2 linked regions of the Roseivirga sp. BDSF3-8 genome follow. The protein of the gene in region 2 interacts with the protein of the main gene of each other region in a pairwise test. Links are inferred from orthologs where the notes say so. Each region holds a gene or a part of one and is shown on either strand. Other genes may lie near its edges.

What was found.
Region 1: the proteins of AB9P05_RS11930 (region 2) and topA interact in binary tests that used the Escherichia coli proteins (3 or more experiments, as listed by UniProt). The link is inferred for Roseivirga sp. BDSF3-8 from one-to-one orthologs.

Annotation. Positions count from the first base shown.
Region 1 is NZ_JBGNFV010000001.1:5,086,914-5,093,802, reverse strand. Bases 1,752-4,735 are described here. They hold topA (type I DNA topoisomerase), read right to left. Parts: upstream 4,410-4,735; coding sequence 2,094-4,409; downstream 1,752-2,093. Other genes in these bases: AB9P05_RS21095 (histidine phosphatase family protein), read left to right, coding at 4,548-4,735. Outside these bases: AB9P05_RS21105 (PAS domain-containing protein), read right to left, coding at 1-1,733; more of AB9P05_RS21095, read left to right, coding at 4,736-5,036; speE (polyamine aminopropyltransferase), read left to right, coding at 5,142-6,443; AB9P05_RS21085 (agmatinase family protein), read left to right, coding at 6,465-6,889. UniProt on the Escherichia coli protein: Releases the supercoiling and torsional tension of DNA, which is introduced during the DNA replication and transcription, by transiently cleaving and rejoining one strand of the DNA duplex.
Region 2 is NZ_JBGNFV010000001.1:2,905,137-2,911,987, forward strand. The notes cover bases 2,242-5,187. They hold AB9P05_RS11930 (YigZ family protein), read left to right. Parts: upstream 2,242-3,374; coding sequence 3,375-4,001; downstream 4,002-5,187. Other genes in these bases: AB9P05_RS11920 (GNAT family N-acetyltransferase), read right to left, coding at 2,242-2,363; AB9P05_RS11925 (hypothetical protein), read left to right, coding at 2,447-3,340; dnaN (DNA polymerase III subunit beta), read left to right, coding at 4,114-5,187. In the rest of the region: AB9P05_RS11910 (GNAT family N-acetyltransferase), read left to right, coding at 1-138; AB9P05_RS11915 (hypothetical protein), read right to left, coding at 128-1,405; more of AB9P05_RS11920, read right to left, coding at 1,407-2,241; more of dnaN, read left to right, coding at 5,188-5,238; AB9P05_RS11940 (hypothetical protein), read right to left, coding at 5,315-5,758; AB9P05_RS11945 (hypothetical protein), read right to left, coding at 5,876-6,343; AB9P05_RS11950 (mechanosensitive ion channel family protein), read right to left, coding at 6,371-6,851.

The sequences.
Region 1 (6,889 bases), 2.2 Mb from region 2 along the record:
CCCGCTTTCTTATACTTATTGCGGAGCGTGTCATTAACTACCGTAATGCAGTAGTCTCTGTCTATAGCAAAAATGGTGTCATTCGTATTATTTATCAGCGCATTGAGATTGCTCTCTTTGTCCCTGATTTCATTTTGTGTGCGGCGCATCTCTTCCTGCGTAGCCTGCAGTTCCTCCATATTCTGGCGCATCTCCTCTTCCTGAGCCAGCATTTGTTCGGTTATCTCCTGAGATTCCTCCAGCAGCTTACGGGTACGCTCATTATTGGTGGTAGTGGCAATAGAGGCAGCAAGGTTTTCGCTAAGTTTTTGTATAAACTCAACCTGATAATCCTCAAGGGGCTTGAAAGAAGCCAGTTCCACTACGCCGATTGTTTCCTCGTTATACACCAAAGGCACTACCAGTATTGCTTTGGGATTAGCATGCCCCAGGCCTGAACGGATGTTAATGTAGCTATCCGGAACCTCGGTGATGATGATGGTATCATTTTCCTGCCAGCTTTGTCCGGCTATCCCTTCCCCTTTATGTATTCGTGTGCCGGTCTTTTTGTGGCGCTCAAATGCATAGCAGCTTATCAGTTCCATGTAGGGCTCGTTCTCTTCCTCATCTTTCACGAGGAAAATACCCCCCTGGATGGCGCCACTGTATTTGGTTAGCTGTACGATGACCTCGTCGCACAGCTCTTTGATATTATCTTTATTGCGCAGAATGTCGGCAAACTGCGCCAGGCCCTCATTAACCCAGTTGCGCTGACGGTCTTCCCGGGCCACCTGGGAAAGGCTGCTTCGCATCCCTGCCAGTGATTCACCCAGCACACCTTCGTTATTGAATACCACTATGTCATTATCAAACTCGCGCTTACCTACAAGTGTGGCAAAATGCTGCACGTTTCGTAGTTGCATGATAAGGGCATTAAGTTGCTTAATTATGTAGCGCGTTTCGTTGCGCTCCTGGGGCATCGGCTCTGGCAGGTTACCGTTACTGAGTGCTTTGAGCGTTTTAGAGATACGGTAGATGCTCATAATAACGGCGCGCACGATCCATATACCAAATGCGATTGACAGGACCACACAGAGGGCCATGACAATATAGGCCATGATATCGAGTACCAGTATGATGTCCTCCAGGCTGGCGTGCTTTTCCTCGTCTATCTCAGTGAAGAGGGCCCCCAACTGCTGGGCACGATAAGTGAGGTCTATGCTTGCCGGTACTACCTGCTCATCCAGGTTATTCAGCAGGTTTTTCTGGGTAATAGATAGGGCTGAGTCATTATTTTCGAAGTAATCAGCTCTGACCAGGTCATTCTGAGCGCTTTCTATCAGGTCAGCCTGATTGCGGCGCAGCTGGTTCAGTTTCTTTTCCATACCCCGCCAGATGCGCTCAGCCTCAGCTTGTACAAGCGACCCGCGATGATTCTTAAGCGTGGCTACCGCAGGGAATATGTCTTCTTCCCAGGCAGCTTCCCACTGCACCCGGTAGGTCTCTTCGCCTGACTGCAGGTATGTAGTGAGCATCAGGGTGGACTTATGCAGGCCTTTGGCTGCCCGCTCTCCTGCCTTGGCTCCGGGCTGGTAAATGGTATGCTGCTGTAGTGCCGTTTCCTCAATGAGGTCCGCCTGCCGGGCGGTAACAAATATGTAGATAAGGGTAAGTCCCCCCATTACGGTGAGGCTAAGGATAATCCTGTTACGCAGGCTTCCAAAGTCTAAAAAGCGTGATGATGATTGGCCCATATTCAAATTCACTTTAGCGCTTTCCGCCTATCCTTTCTTACATGGGAAAGAATACGCGTTTAAAATGATAAAATGCTTCAAAAAACACTTCATATACAATATAAAAATTTTAGTGAATTTAATTTGAACATCTTTTACTGACTGTGTACATAAGTAGCGGAAACCTTGCCCAGGTTTAGCATGGTAATTTCCGTAAGTATTTATTTTTAAAAATAATCCTTCCGTCACCCTATCTTTCTGTCAGTAGAAGATTGTTATAAGAATCAAAAAGAGTAGGGATGGACCAAGCTTGTTGCAAAACATAGCATTCTGCAAAAAACCTTACATAAAAAAAGCCCGTTTTACACGGGCTTTTTCGTTCTATTTCTTTTTACTTCTTCCTTTTTTGACCGGGGTCTTTTCGGCCAGGTCCAGGCATTCTTCCAGCGTGAGTTCCTTAGGATCTTTGTCTTTAGGAATTTTCACATTCTTCTTGCCTACCTTAATATAGGGTCCCCACCGGCCATTAAGTATCTGTACGTCCGGATTTTCATCAAATGATTTGATATGCTTCTCGGCGTCTGCCTTTCGTTTAGCCAGGATGAGCTCTATCGCTCTTTCCTCACTTACGCTGTGAGGATCATCTTCTTTAGGCAGACTGACAAACTTACTATCATGACGAATGTAGGGGCCAAAGCGCCCGATGGCGGCCACGACCTTTTTATCCTCGAACATCCCCACATCACGAGGCAGCTTGAATAGCTCCAGGGCATCTTCCAGGGTAATGTTTTCGATAAATTGCCCTTTACGTAAGCTTGCATACTGGGGCTTTTCGCCATCCTCTTCCTGGTCACCTATCTGAGCCAGCGGACCGAAACGGCCAAGCCTTACGATTACCTTCCTGCCTGACTTTGGATCTACCCCTAACTCACGCGAAGAGGGTACCTCTGACCGCTCAATATTTTCTGTCTGCTCCACGCGGTCATGAAAATTGCCGTAGAAGTCTTCGATCATCTGCTCCCAGGCCTTGCCGCCATGGGCTATCTCATCAAATTCTTTCTCAACCTTGGCTGTAAAAGAATAGTCGATCACAGTAGGGAAGTGCTCCTTAAGGAAATCATTCACCACCATGGCGATATTTGTAGGGAAGAGCTTATTCTTTTCCGAACCGGTGGTTTCGGTTTTCTCCTCACGGCCAACCTTATCATTGCTGAGGGTAAACTCAACGTAGGTTCTTTCTCTGCCATCCCGTGATTCTTTGATCACATAGCCTCTTTTTTGCACTGTAGAAATAGTAGGGGCGTAAGTCGACGGACGACCGATACCCATTTCTTCCAGTTTTTTAACGAGACTGGCTTCTGTATAGCGGGCGGGAGGGCGGCTGAATCCCTGACGGGCCTTCATTTCCTGCAAGTCCAGTATCTGGCCTGTTTCAAGCGGTGGCAGCATGCCCTTACTTTCGCTTGGCTCATCGTCCTCATCGGTAGACTCAATATATACTTTCAAAAACCCTTCAAACTTCACTACCTCACCGGTGGCAGTCAGGTTCTTGTCTACCGTACTTATATCAATAGTGGCCGTAGTCTTCTCCAGTTGAGCGTCTGACATTTGCGAGGCAATGGCTCGCTTCCAGATCAGTTCATACAGACGCTGCCCGTTACGGTCCTCACCTGCTTCGTGTACAGAAAAATCGGTGGGGCGAATGGCTTCGTGAGCTTCCTGTGCACCGGCCGACTTGGTCTTATAGTGGCGCTCTTTAAAATACTCCTTGCCATAAGCTGAAACGATCTCTTTGCTGGCACTTTGAATAGCCTCTTCAGACAGATTCACAGAGTCGGTACGCATGTAACTGATCTTACCTGCTTCGTACAGTCGCTGTGCCAGCGTCATGGTCTGGGCCACAGAAAAACCCAGCTTGCGTGAGGCTTCCTGTTGCAGGGTAGAAGTGGTAAAGGGTGGGGCAGGAGTCTTTTTGGCAGGCTTTGTCTCCAGGCGCGCGATGGAATACTCTGCGCCCACACAATCCTGCAGAAACTTTTCGGCCTCTTCTTCTTCCTTAAAGCGCTCGCTGAGTTCAGCGTTGAGCACTTTGCCTTTGCCAAGATCAAAGCGAGCCACCACCCGGTAGCTGCTCTTGGCTTCGTATTTATCTATTTCTCTCTCCCGCTCAACCACGAGGCGTACAGCCACTGATTGCACACGGCCGGCAGAAAGACCTGTCTTAATTTTTTTCCAGAGAATAGGACTAAGCTCAAAACCTACCAGGCGGTCAAGGATACGGCGGGCCTGCTGAGCATTGACCAGATCCAAGTCTATCCCCCGGGGATTACTAATAGCCGATTCTATCGCCTTTCTGGTGATTTCGCGAAACACGATCCGGCGTGTTTTGGCTTCGTTCAGGTCCAGTGCCTCCATAAGGTGCCAGGAAATGGCTTCCCCCTCACGGTCATCATCACTTGCCAGGAATATGGTATCACAGTTTTTCGCCAGTTTCTTCAGTTCGCTTACCACCTTCTTTTTATCGTCGGTGACTACGTAGGTCGGCTTAAATCCGTTTTCTATATCTATCGCTTTATCCGCCTTAGGCAGATCGCGCACATGGCCGTAACTTGACGTAACGGTGAAGTCTTTTCCCAGGTACCCCTCTATTGTTTTTGCTTTTGCCGGTGACTCGACAATGACCAGGTTCTTGGGCATTCTTCTAAGGTTTAAGATTCAAAAGTCTTCAAATATGAAGAAAAATCAATATAAAAAACAAACGTCGGGAATTAATAGGTATGAATGCCTACCTTTACCACTTGCTATTTCGACCCGTTTAACTCATGAAAAAGCAAAATGGTTAAGCACCTGTTACTCATACGACATGCGGAGGCAGAACTCCCCTCTACTGACCGCAAAGACCACGAACGTCCTCTTTCACAAAAGGGGCTTACGGATGCCTCTCGCCTTGGTAAAAAGCTGGATACGGCAGATATGCGACCTGACATTATATTATGTAGTACGGCACGCCGTGCACAAGAAACAGCCTCACGGCTGGCTGAACAGGTTTTTTTCGATATACAGCATATAAATTTTATGGATGAACTGTATGAGGCCTCTGTCCGGACTTACCTGAAAGTGATAAATGAGGCAGATGATAAGCATAGCAGCCTCTGTATCATAGGTCATAATCCGACCCTGTCTTACTTTGCCGAGTATCTCATTGGGGATGAGGTAGGAAATATATCTCCCGGTGGCATGGTGCACATAAATTTTGAGACCGGGACCTGGGCCGCAGTGTCCGGCAATACCGGCCACCTTGTGTCTGTGAGCCATCCTGAATAGGGGTGAGGCAAACAAACACCCTGTTGACAAGTATATAATCAGGGTGTGATAAAATATTCTTTACTTTGCGCCCCTTATTTTAACGTTTAATTTTTTTCTATTCGAATGGGAGCATTAGGCCGTCATATAATTGTAGAATTTTACGATTGTAGTCCCGAATCGCTTAACGATGTCGTTCATATCGAACAAAGCATGTGCGGAGCCGCCGAAACAGCCGGAGCCACAATCATTAACTCAACATTTCATCATTTCAGTCCTTACGGCGTATCTGGTGTAGTGGTAATCCAGGAAAGTCACCTGGCCATCCACACCTGGCCGGAATATGGCTATGCCTCCGTAGACCTGTTTACCTGCGGTGACTCGGTAGACCCGTGGGTGTCTCAGGCTGAACTGAAGAAAGCTTTTCAATCGGCCCACGCCTCAGCCATAGAGATGCGCAGAGGGGAAATGAGCCTGCTTAAGAAACGCGACTTTAACGTAGCCCAATTGCGGGACCAGGCCAGCGCTGAAGATGGTACGCCACTCCGCAGCCGCGACATCTGGTTTACGGAGCGTAATGACAATATTGCCTTGAGCCTTAAGCACAGCGGGGAGAAGCTGTACGAAGCGCAAACGGATTTCCAGAAAGTAGAGGTGTACAAAACCCTTGCCTACGGTAACATGCTGACGCTGGACGGGATGGTTATGTGTACGGAAGAGGATGAGTATGTATACCATGAGATGATTACTCATACACCTATGCTGGTGCATGGCAAGGCTAAGCGTGCCCTCATCATTGGCGGGGGTGACGGCGGCACGGCCCGTGAGTTGCTAAAGCACGAAAACCTGGATGAAGTAGTGATGGTGGAGATAGATGATAAAGTTGTGGAAGCCAGTAAGTTACATCTACCCGCAATAAGTAAGTCTTTAGATGATTCCAGGCTCACGCTTAAGATCGACGATGGCATAAAATATGTGAATGAGTGCGCTGACGAAGCGTTTGATCTGGTAATTGTAGACTCTACCGACCCCGTCGGGCCAAGCGAAGGGCTCTTTACCAAAGAGTTTTACCAGCAGGTTCATCGGATACTCACCAGCGATGGCATCATGATCACCCAGAGTGAGAGCCCCCGCTTTAATAATAAGGTGTTTAAAGAGATTTACCAGGTGTACCGCGAGATCTTCGGTATGGATCATGTACACTGCTACCTGGCTCATATACCTACCTATCCTACGGGTATGTGGAGCTTCAGTTTCTCATCAAAGGGTCAGTTGCATCCGCTAAAAAATTATGATGAAGCCAGGGCAGAAGCGTTCTGCGGTAAACACGACCTGCAGTATTATAACCCCGCCTTGCATCGCTCATCTTTTGCATTACCTAATTTTGTGCAACGGATGATCGGTAAAGGGGCAGAAGGCAATAACTGATCTAATTTCGACGATTTTATTATGAGCGATAAGCTGCTAAAAAAGAAGATCGAATCATTTGACCCCAACGGCGTAGGCGCCCTGGGGTCTCTTTTTGGCCTTCCGTTTGAACCGGAGGAGGCCACCATGGTTATCTTACCCATGCCATGGGAGGTAACGGTTTCCTACTCTGCCGGCACGGCCGACGGACCCATTGGTGTATTAAATGCCTCTCCCCAACTGGACCTATACCAGCCGGATATAAAGGATGCCTGGAAGATGGGCCTGTGCATGGCAGATATGCCCATGGACTGGCATAAATCCAGTGAAGTGCTCAGGAAAAAGTCTGAAGCCTACATCCATGCCCTGGAAACGCGGCAGGTGCGGGAAGGTGGAGAAGACCTGAAAGCGATAAACCTGGAATGTGAAAACATGGTACGCTGGGTGCGCGAGCATTCCGAGGCGCT
Region 2 (6,851 bases):
CAGAGTGTACTCGACTACTACCGCCGCTTTGGTGGCCGGAAGGAAACCTACCACGTTATTCACCAAAACAACCTGCCGCAAATCTTAAAGACCATTCAAAAGGCCAGAAAATGGATCGTCCAGTCCTTTAGAAAATAATGCGCCGATTTAGCAGAAGCGCCAGCGCAAATACAGCCATGCTCTTATATAAGTGTGCAGCGGGCAGAGCTTCTATACCGAAGCTTGGTACCAGCCACCAGATACAACCCAGGTAAGCTGCTGCTGCAAATACCTCCAGGAATATAAACGTGCGGGTCCGCGTCTGAGCTATTAGCAAATACGTCAGCGGAAAAGAAAGCATGTAAAAATAATCCCCCAACAATTGAAAGTCTACCATAAACGCCGCATCCGCAAAGCCTGATGTAAACAGCAGACTGAGCCAGAACTCACGGTAGTAGTAAATGATAATCAGGAGCACCGGAGTAATAATCGCCAGGCTTATCAGTATCTGCCGGACAAACTTCTTAAGCACTTCTACATGAAATACCATGCTGCTGATATACGGGTAGTACACCGAACTGATTACCGCCGAAAAAAACACCAGATACGTATCAGATAATTTCACAACCGACTGCCATAGACCTGTAGTGCCTAAGCCAAACCGCTCAATACTGTATTCCCTCACAAAAAAGTCCAGTAAGCGCCCAAACACCATTGCTACCAAAGCCATGAGCAGAAAGTCGCTCAGCTTTCTAAACTTTTTAGATGAAAAGGATGGCCTGCGGATAGGTAGTAGCCCTTTCCATATCAGGTAAGAAAGCGTAAACACCACCCCCGAAGCCTGGCCCGCTGCAAAAGCCAGAAGCGCCGTCTCCTGATTAGCCATCTGCACACCGATCGCCACAGCTATTACCGTTGCCAGCGATACCATCGAATTCAGAATTGCATAACCGCGTAGCCTTTGCTGGCTAAGTAATATTGCCTGCAAAAGGAGGTTAGAGAGAAGTAATACCAGAAATATCAGTAACCATAGTACAAACCGCCTGCTGCTGAAAGACACCGTAAACTCATCCAGAAAGAAACCGGAGAAGGAGTAAAAGGCAAGGCAGGAGATAAGCAACACCAGCACATTCATCCCTAGTGCGGTCCACAGTATTTTAGCCTGGTATTTTTCCGCAGGCATGCCAGGGCTTATTACATCACCACCCGCCAGGTAGCGTATCACACCCCGATTTATCCCGTCATTAGGCACTTGAGTCACCAGACTGATAAGGTTCTGAAAGTGAGCCAGCAGCGTAATGCCCGCCGGCCCCAGGTACAGAGCAAACATCTTATTGACGAGCAGGAAGCTTACCGCCCTCGAAAATACAGATACCACCGACCATGCCGCACGTCTTAAAAAGCCCATCATTGAGATTACTACCACCTTACGTGTGGAAAGTTTTGCGGACTGATGGAATACCCCCCATTCTTTTTTTAAATACGGCAAGTGGCTCATTTACCGTGTCGTCGGGCAACATGCTTGTACCCAGGTCAAGCACCCAATAGCCCTGCCCACACGCCCACCTGCTTAGTTCCTCTATCAGAAACACCGATGGGCTCAGCGTGCCTGCCTCAGGGTTATTTGCAGGCAGGAAGTAGTACAGGATGTCTTTGGAGACAGTAACAGCAATAAGTATCGACAGAACCCTCTCCTCTTTTTGCACAGTGAACAGATGGTAATGGTCTGGGAAATCATGAAATGCAGATGCCAGCTCCCGGTGAGTCATAGACATACTGTGCCTCTTTTTTGCCCTCCAGTCCGCAATCAGAGTTAAGGCCTCTTCTAAAAATTCCCGGTTCCTTTTTTCAAATTGCAGACCTGCCTGTGTAGCCCGGCGTAACCTCCGTCGCTGCATGCTGTGCATATCTTCACGGCAGCGCTTATCTAATGCCAGATGATGGTTCAGGCTATCCGTTTCTTCTTCAAACCCAGCCGCCAGGCAGGCACCGCGAAAGCGTTCATAGCCTGGCAGATAATACCCTTCGGGCATCAGGTGTATCAACGTTCCTACCCCATCGGATAGCTCCGCGAGGCATGCCTGCAGGAACGCCACCAACACCCCCTCAACAGGCAGAGGCTCCTCCCAGGAAGGTCCGCTGAAAGGAGCCCCCGGCAGGCTTATCCATTTGCCGTGCGCCATAGCAAAGCTAAGGCGTAGACGGATCATGCCCGATTCATCCGTCAGGTCAAAAATACGCACCTCATCATAGCCCTTATGACTTATAAAGGCCATGCTCTGAAATAATACCCCTCCCGGAGACTCAGGGGCATTCTCAGCATCCTCATACAGCCTTAAGGTGAATGTTTCGAAGCCAGATAGTGGTCGGATTAGCCCTGCCATACACAATTATAACAAAGGTGACGTTCACACCCGGTGAAATTATTTTATAAATCTTAGTTTTGCAGGCTGAAATTTTCTGCTGCATGATTTATCTATTGCTTACCATACTGGTCAATGTATTTATTTTCCTGAACTTCAGAGCCTATAGCCGATTCGGAGTAGATACACTCCAGGCCATAGTCGTTAACTACATTGCCTGTGTCATTACCGGTCTATTATTTCTTTCAGGTCAGGATCCTTTACAAACCTTCCTCAACGGAGGCACCTGGACCTGGATTGGAGGCATACTAGGGCTCGTCTTTATAGGCACCTTTTATCTCATGGCCCGGACCACCCAGAAGGTAGGCGTCTCAGTTGCCTCCGTAGCCAGCAAAATGTCCCTTACCATACCGGTAGTCTTCAGTCTTTTCTTTATGCAAATAGAAAAGAAAGAAATGGATGTCCTCAACTACACAGGCATCATACTGGCACTGGCCGCCATTTTTCTGACCAGTATCAAAAGAGAGAGAGGCGCCCCCCGTGAGGCCTTCAATTACCGCAATATGATCATGCCCGTGTCCGTCTTTTTACTTAGCGGCCTTATTGATACAACCATTAATTACACAAACCTTCACTTCCTGGATGGTCCCGGCGAGGCCGTCTTTCCCATTGTTATCTTCGTAGTAGCAGGCGTCGTAGGCATGGTTGGCGTATTTTTTACCAGACGGCCCATCCAACTCAGGAGCATAGTGGGAGGCATCACCCTTGGAGTGCCTAATTACTTCTCCATATACTTCCTCATTAAGGCCCTTTCCGCATTTGATAATAACGGCGCCATCCTCTACCCTATGCTTAACATCGGCATTATCATTATCTCATCCTTACTGGCTGTTGTCCTGTTCGACGAACGCCTCAAGCCACTCAATAAGCTCGGTATAGCCCTTGCCGTACTCGCAATAATCCTCCTCAGCCACCAGGAAATTTTGGCTGCCTTATGATTTTTTAGCTATTTAGCCCGAAACATCAGGTATTTTGGAACTGGAACAGGACACATATCTAAGTATTGAAGGGCAGTCCGAAGGGTTTTACAAGGAAAAAGGCAGTAAGTTTTTAGCCTACGCCTTTCCTGTAACCTCTGAAGAAGAGATAAAAGAAGCCCAGGAAGTCCTGCGAAAAAAGCATTACGATGCCCGCCATCATTGCTACGCCTGGGCACTTGGCCGCGATGGCACCCACTACCGCGCCAATGATGACGGAGAACCTAACCATTCCGCCGGTGACCCCATACTCGGGCAGATCAGGAGCTTTAACCTCTCCGATGTGCTCGTAATAGTAGTAAGATACTTCGGGGGTACTAAGCTCGGCGTAGGAGGGCTGATCTCCGCCTATAAGACAGCCGCCGCCGAAGCACTCTCCGCCGCCAGGGTAGTCCCCGTAACCGTCATGCATACATACCAAGTATCCTTTACCTACCCGGATATGAACGAGGTGATGCGGGCAGTGAAAGATTTCGATGCAGAAGTAGTGAGCCAGGATTTCGGTATGGAATGCCGCATGGTGCTGCGCGTAAGAGAGACCCGGTCAGAGGCTTTCGCTGATCAGTTTACCCTTTCAGATACAATAAAAACCAAGCGAAAAGACCCTGTGGAGGAGATTTAATGCGCGAAGCCTTGCATCATGCATATTTTAGATTTTTATTTATAACTTTACCCAGTTCAAAAATATCCAGAGAAAGGCTATTAAATGCCTCTAACATTGTATTGTCGCTAGCATGAAATTTATAGTTTCTTCGTCCGCCTTATTAAAGCAGATCTCCAGTATCAATGGGGTAATCACCACTAATCCGGTAGTTCCCATACTTGAGAATTTCCTTTTTGAGATAGAGGATGGTAAGTTGAAAATCACTGCTTCCGATTTGCAGACTTCCATGATCACCGAGCTGGAAGTGGAGGCCAAAGAAAGTGGCAGTATTGCCGTTCCCGCCCGTATCCTGATAGATACCCTTAAGAACCTGCCTGAGCAGCCGGTTACCTTTAGCATTGACGAAGAGACATATAGCATAGAGATCAGCTCAGACAACGGACGGTACAAACTGGCAGGGGAGAATGCAACAGACTTCCCCAAGGTGCCTACCATCTCTGACGGTTACACAGTAGACCTCAATTCCGAGGTACTCAGCAGCGCAATCAATAATACCATTTTTGCGACAAGTAATGATGAGCTGCGCCCCGCCATGACCGGTGTGTACATTAACCTGAGCGATACAAATACCACATTTGTCGCCACAGATGGTCACCGCCTTATTCGTTACCGCCGCGTAGATGTTGCCAGTGAGGGAGAGAATAGCATCATCATTCCCCGCAAGGCGCTGAACCTGCTGAAAAGCACACTGCCAAGCGAAAACGCCCATGTAGCTATGGAGTTCAATGCCAGCAACGCCTTCTTCCGTTTCAATAATATACAGATGATCTGCCGTCTTATAGATGAGCGTTTCCCTGATTATGAGAACGTCATTCCCGCAGACAATGAGAACAATATGACCATTGATCGCCTGGAGCTTTTGAGCTCCCTGCGTCGTATTGCCATCTACGCCAATAAAACCACTCACCAGGTAAGATTAAAAATCACCGGCAGTGAATTACAAATCTCTGCTGAAGACCTCGACTTCTCTAACGAAGCCAACGAGCGCCTCAGCTGTCAGCACGAAGGCGAAGATATTGAGATCGGCTTCAACGCCCGCTTCCTTATAGAGATGCTGAATAACCTGGACGGAGGCAGAGTCACCATGAAGCTGTCTGCCCCTAATCGCGCCGGACTTATAGTGCCTGGTGAAGCCACCGATAACGAAGATATCCTTATGCTGGTAATGCCTGTTATGCTTAACAATTATGTATAAGCCTTAAGGCCAGACTTAATAAAAAAAGCCCGGTTTGCTAAACTGCAAACCGGGCTTTTTTTATTCTTTTCAGTCATTACATCTCCTCATCAGGGGCCTCCATGGCAGAGCCATTGATCATGCCATCAGTTTCTTCCAGCGTTTTACGAACCCTGTCCGCAATTTTCTCCCACTCCTCACCTTTTATATTTTGCATCACGCCATACTGCTCACGGATACTCACACGAGTACGTTCTAGTTTGCTGATTGCCTCATTATAAGGTTCATATGCTGAGCTGTCTTCAGTTTCTAATTTGATGTCCGCTACCCTGTCTTCAAGTATTTGCTGTCTTGCTATCAGGCTATCAAGGTAAGTGTCCAGTTTGTCCAGAGTGATTTCACGCGCAGCTTCAAAGTTTTCCTCCTCTATGTGCTCCACGTCATCGTCGTCATCCCCGTCCGTTTTATTATCACAGGCCATAATACCTAAGCCCAGGAATAGTACGATTAAGCCTCTTCTGATGAAATGTGGTATGTGCATGGTTTCGTCTTTGGTTACTGATATATAAAGCCGGCAAGCCGGCTAATTGTTAAAAGAAAAAAGCGGCAGAGTGATCTGCCGCTTTTCAGTTATTTATTGCTTGACCTAAGGGTCGGATTACATATCCTCGCCGTCGTTCATTTCTGCTGTTTCTTCTTCAAGCTCACGGGTAGCGTTGTTTATCGCATTCTGTACGTCAGCAGAAATCTCGTCCCACTCCTCTTCGGTAGCATTTTCAAGACGCTGCATATTAGCTTGCAGTTCCTGACGCTCCTCCTCGAGGTTCGTTTTCATTTCATTCCACTCTTCACGCATTTCGGCGCTTGCTTCTTCGCCTTCCTGCTCCATTTTTTGCTCGATGTTCTCAAGTCTCATGTCAATCTCATTCAGACTGGCATTCAACTCGTTTTTCATTTCATCGCGCTCTTGCTTAAAGGCCTGCTCGATGTTTTCACCTGCTTGTTCCAGGTTTTCTTCGGCCCGCTCTGTTTGCTGACCATCGCACGCTGTGAATAGTAAACCACCACAAATAGCCATGGCAGCCACACCTTTTATCGAAGTCTTAAAAAAATTGGTCGTTTTCATTTGTTTCTAATTTGGTGCAAAAAATTTTCAGCTTTCTGTGTCTGAAATCTTTGATTCCCCTGTTCCGTTCGTGGCATTCTTTAAATTTATCGCCATGTCCGAAAGCTTTTCACCACCCTTGATATTAAAGTCAAGAGTACGGATAGGCCATGGAATCGTAATATTATTGTCGTCAAATGCTTTCTTAATTAACTTGACTACTTCACTTCTTGCCTTCAGAAAATCAGGCTGTCGTCTGTAGTCAATCCAAACCAGCAGATCAAAGTTTATACTGCTGGAACCGAATTCCTTAAAACTAACCTGAACATCGCTATCTTGTTCGATAAGTTCCGAATTTCTTATAGCATTTAATGCTACATCCTCCACCTTGCTCAGGTCATCACCATAGCTAACCCCTATGGGTAAATCTATCCGTCTACGCCCCGTTCGGGAGTAGTTTATAATAGTATTCTGAAACACGATCTTATTTGGAACCAGTACACGCTGGCCCTGAAACGTATCCATTTGC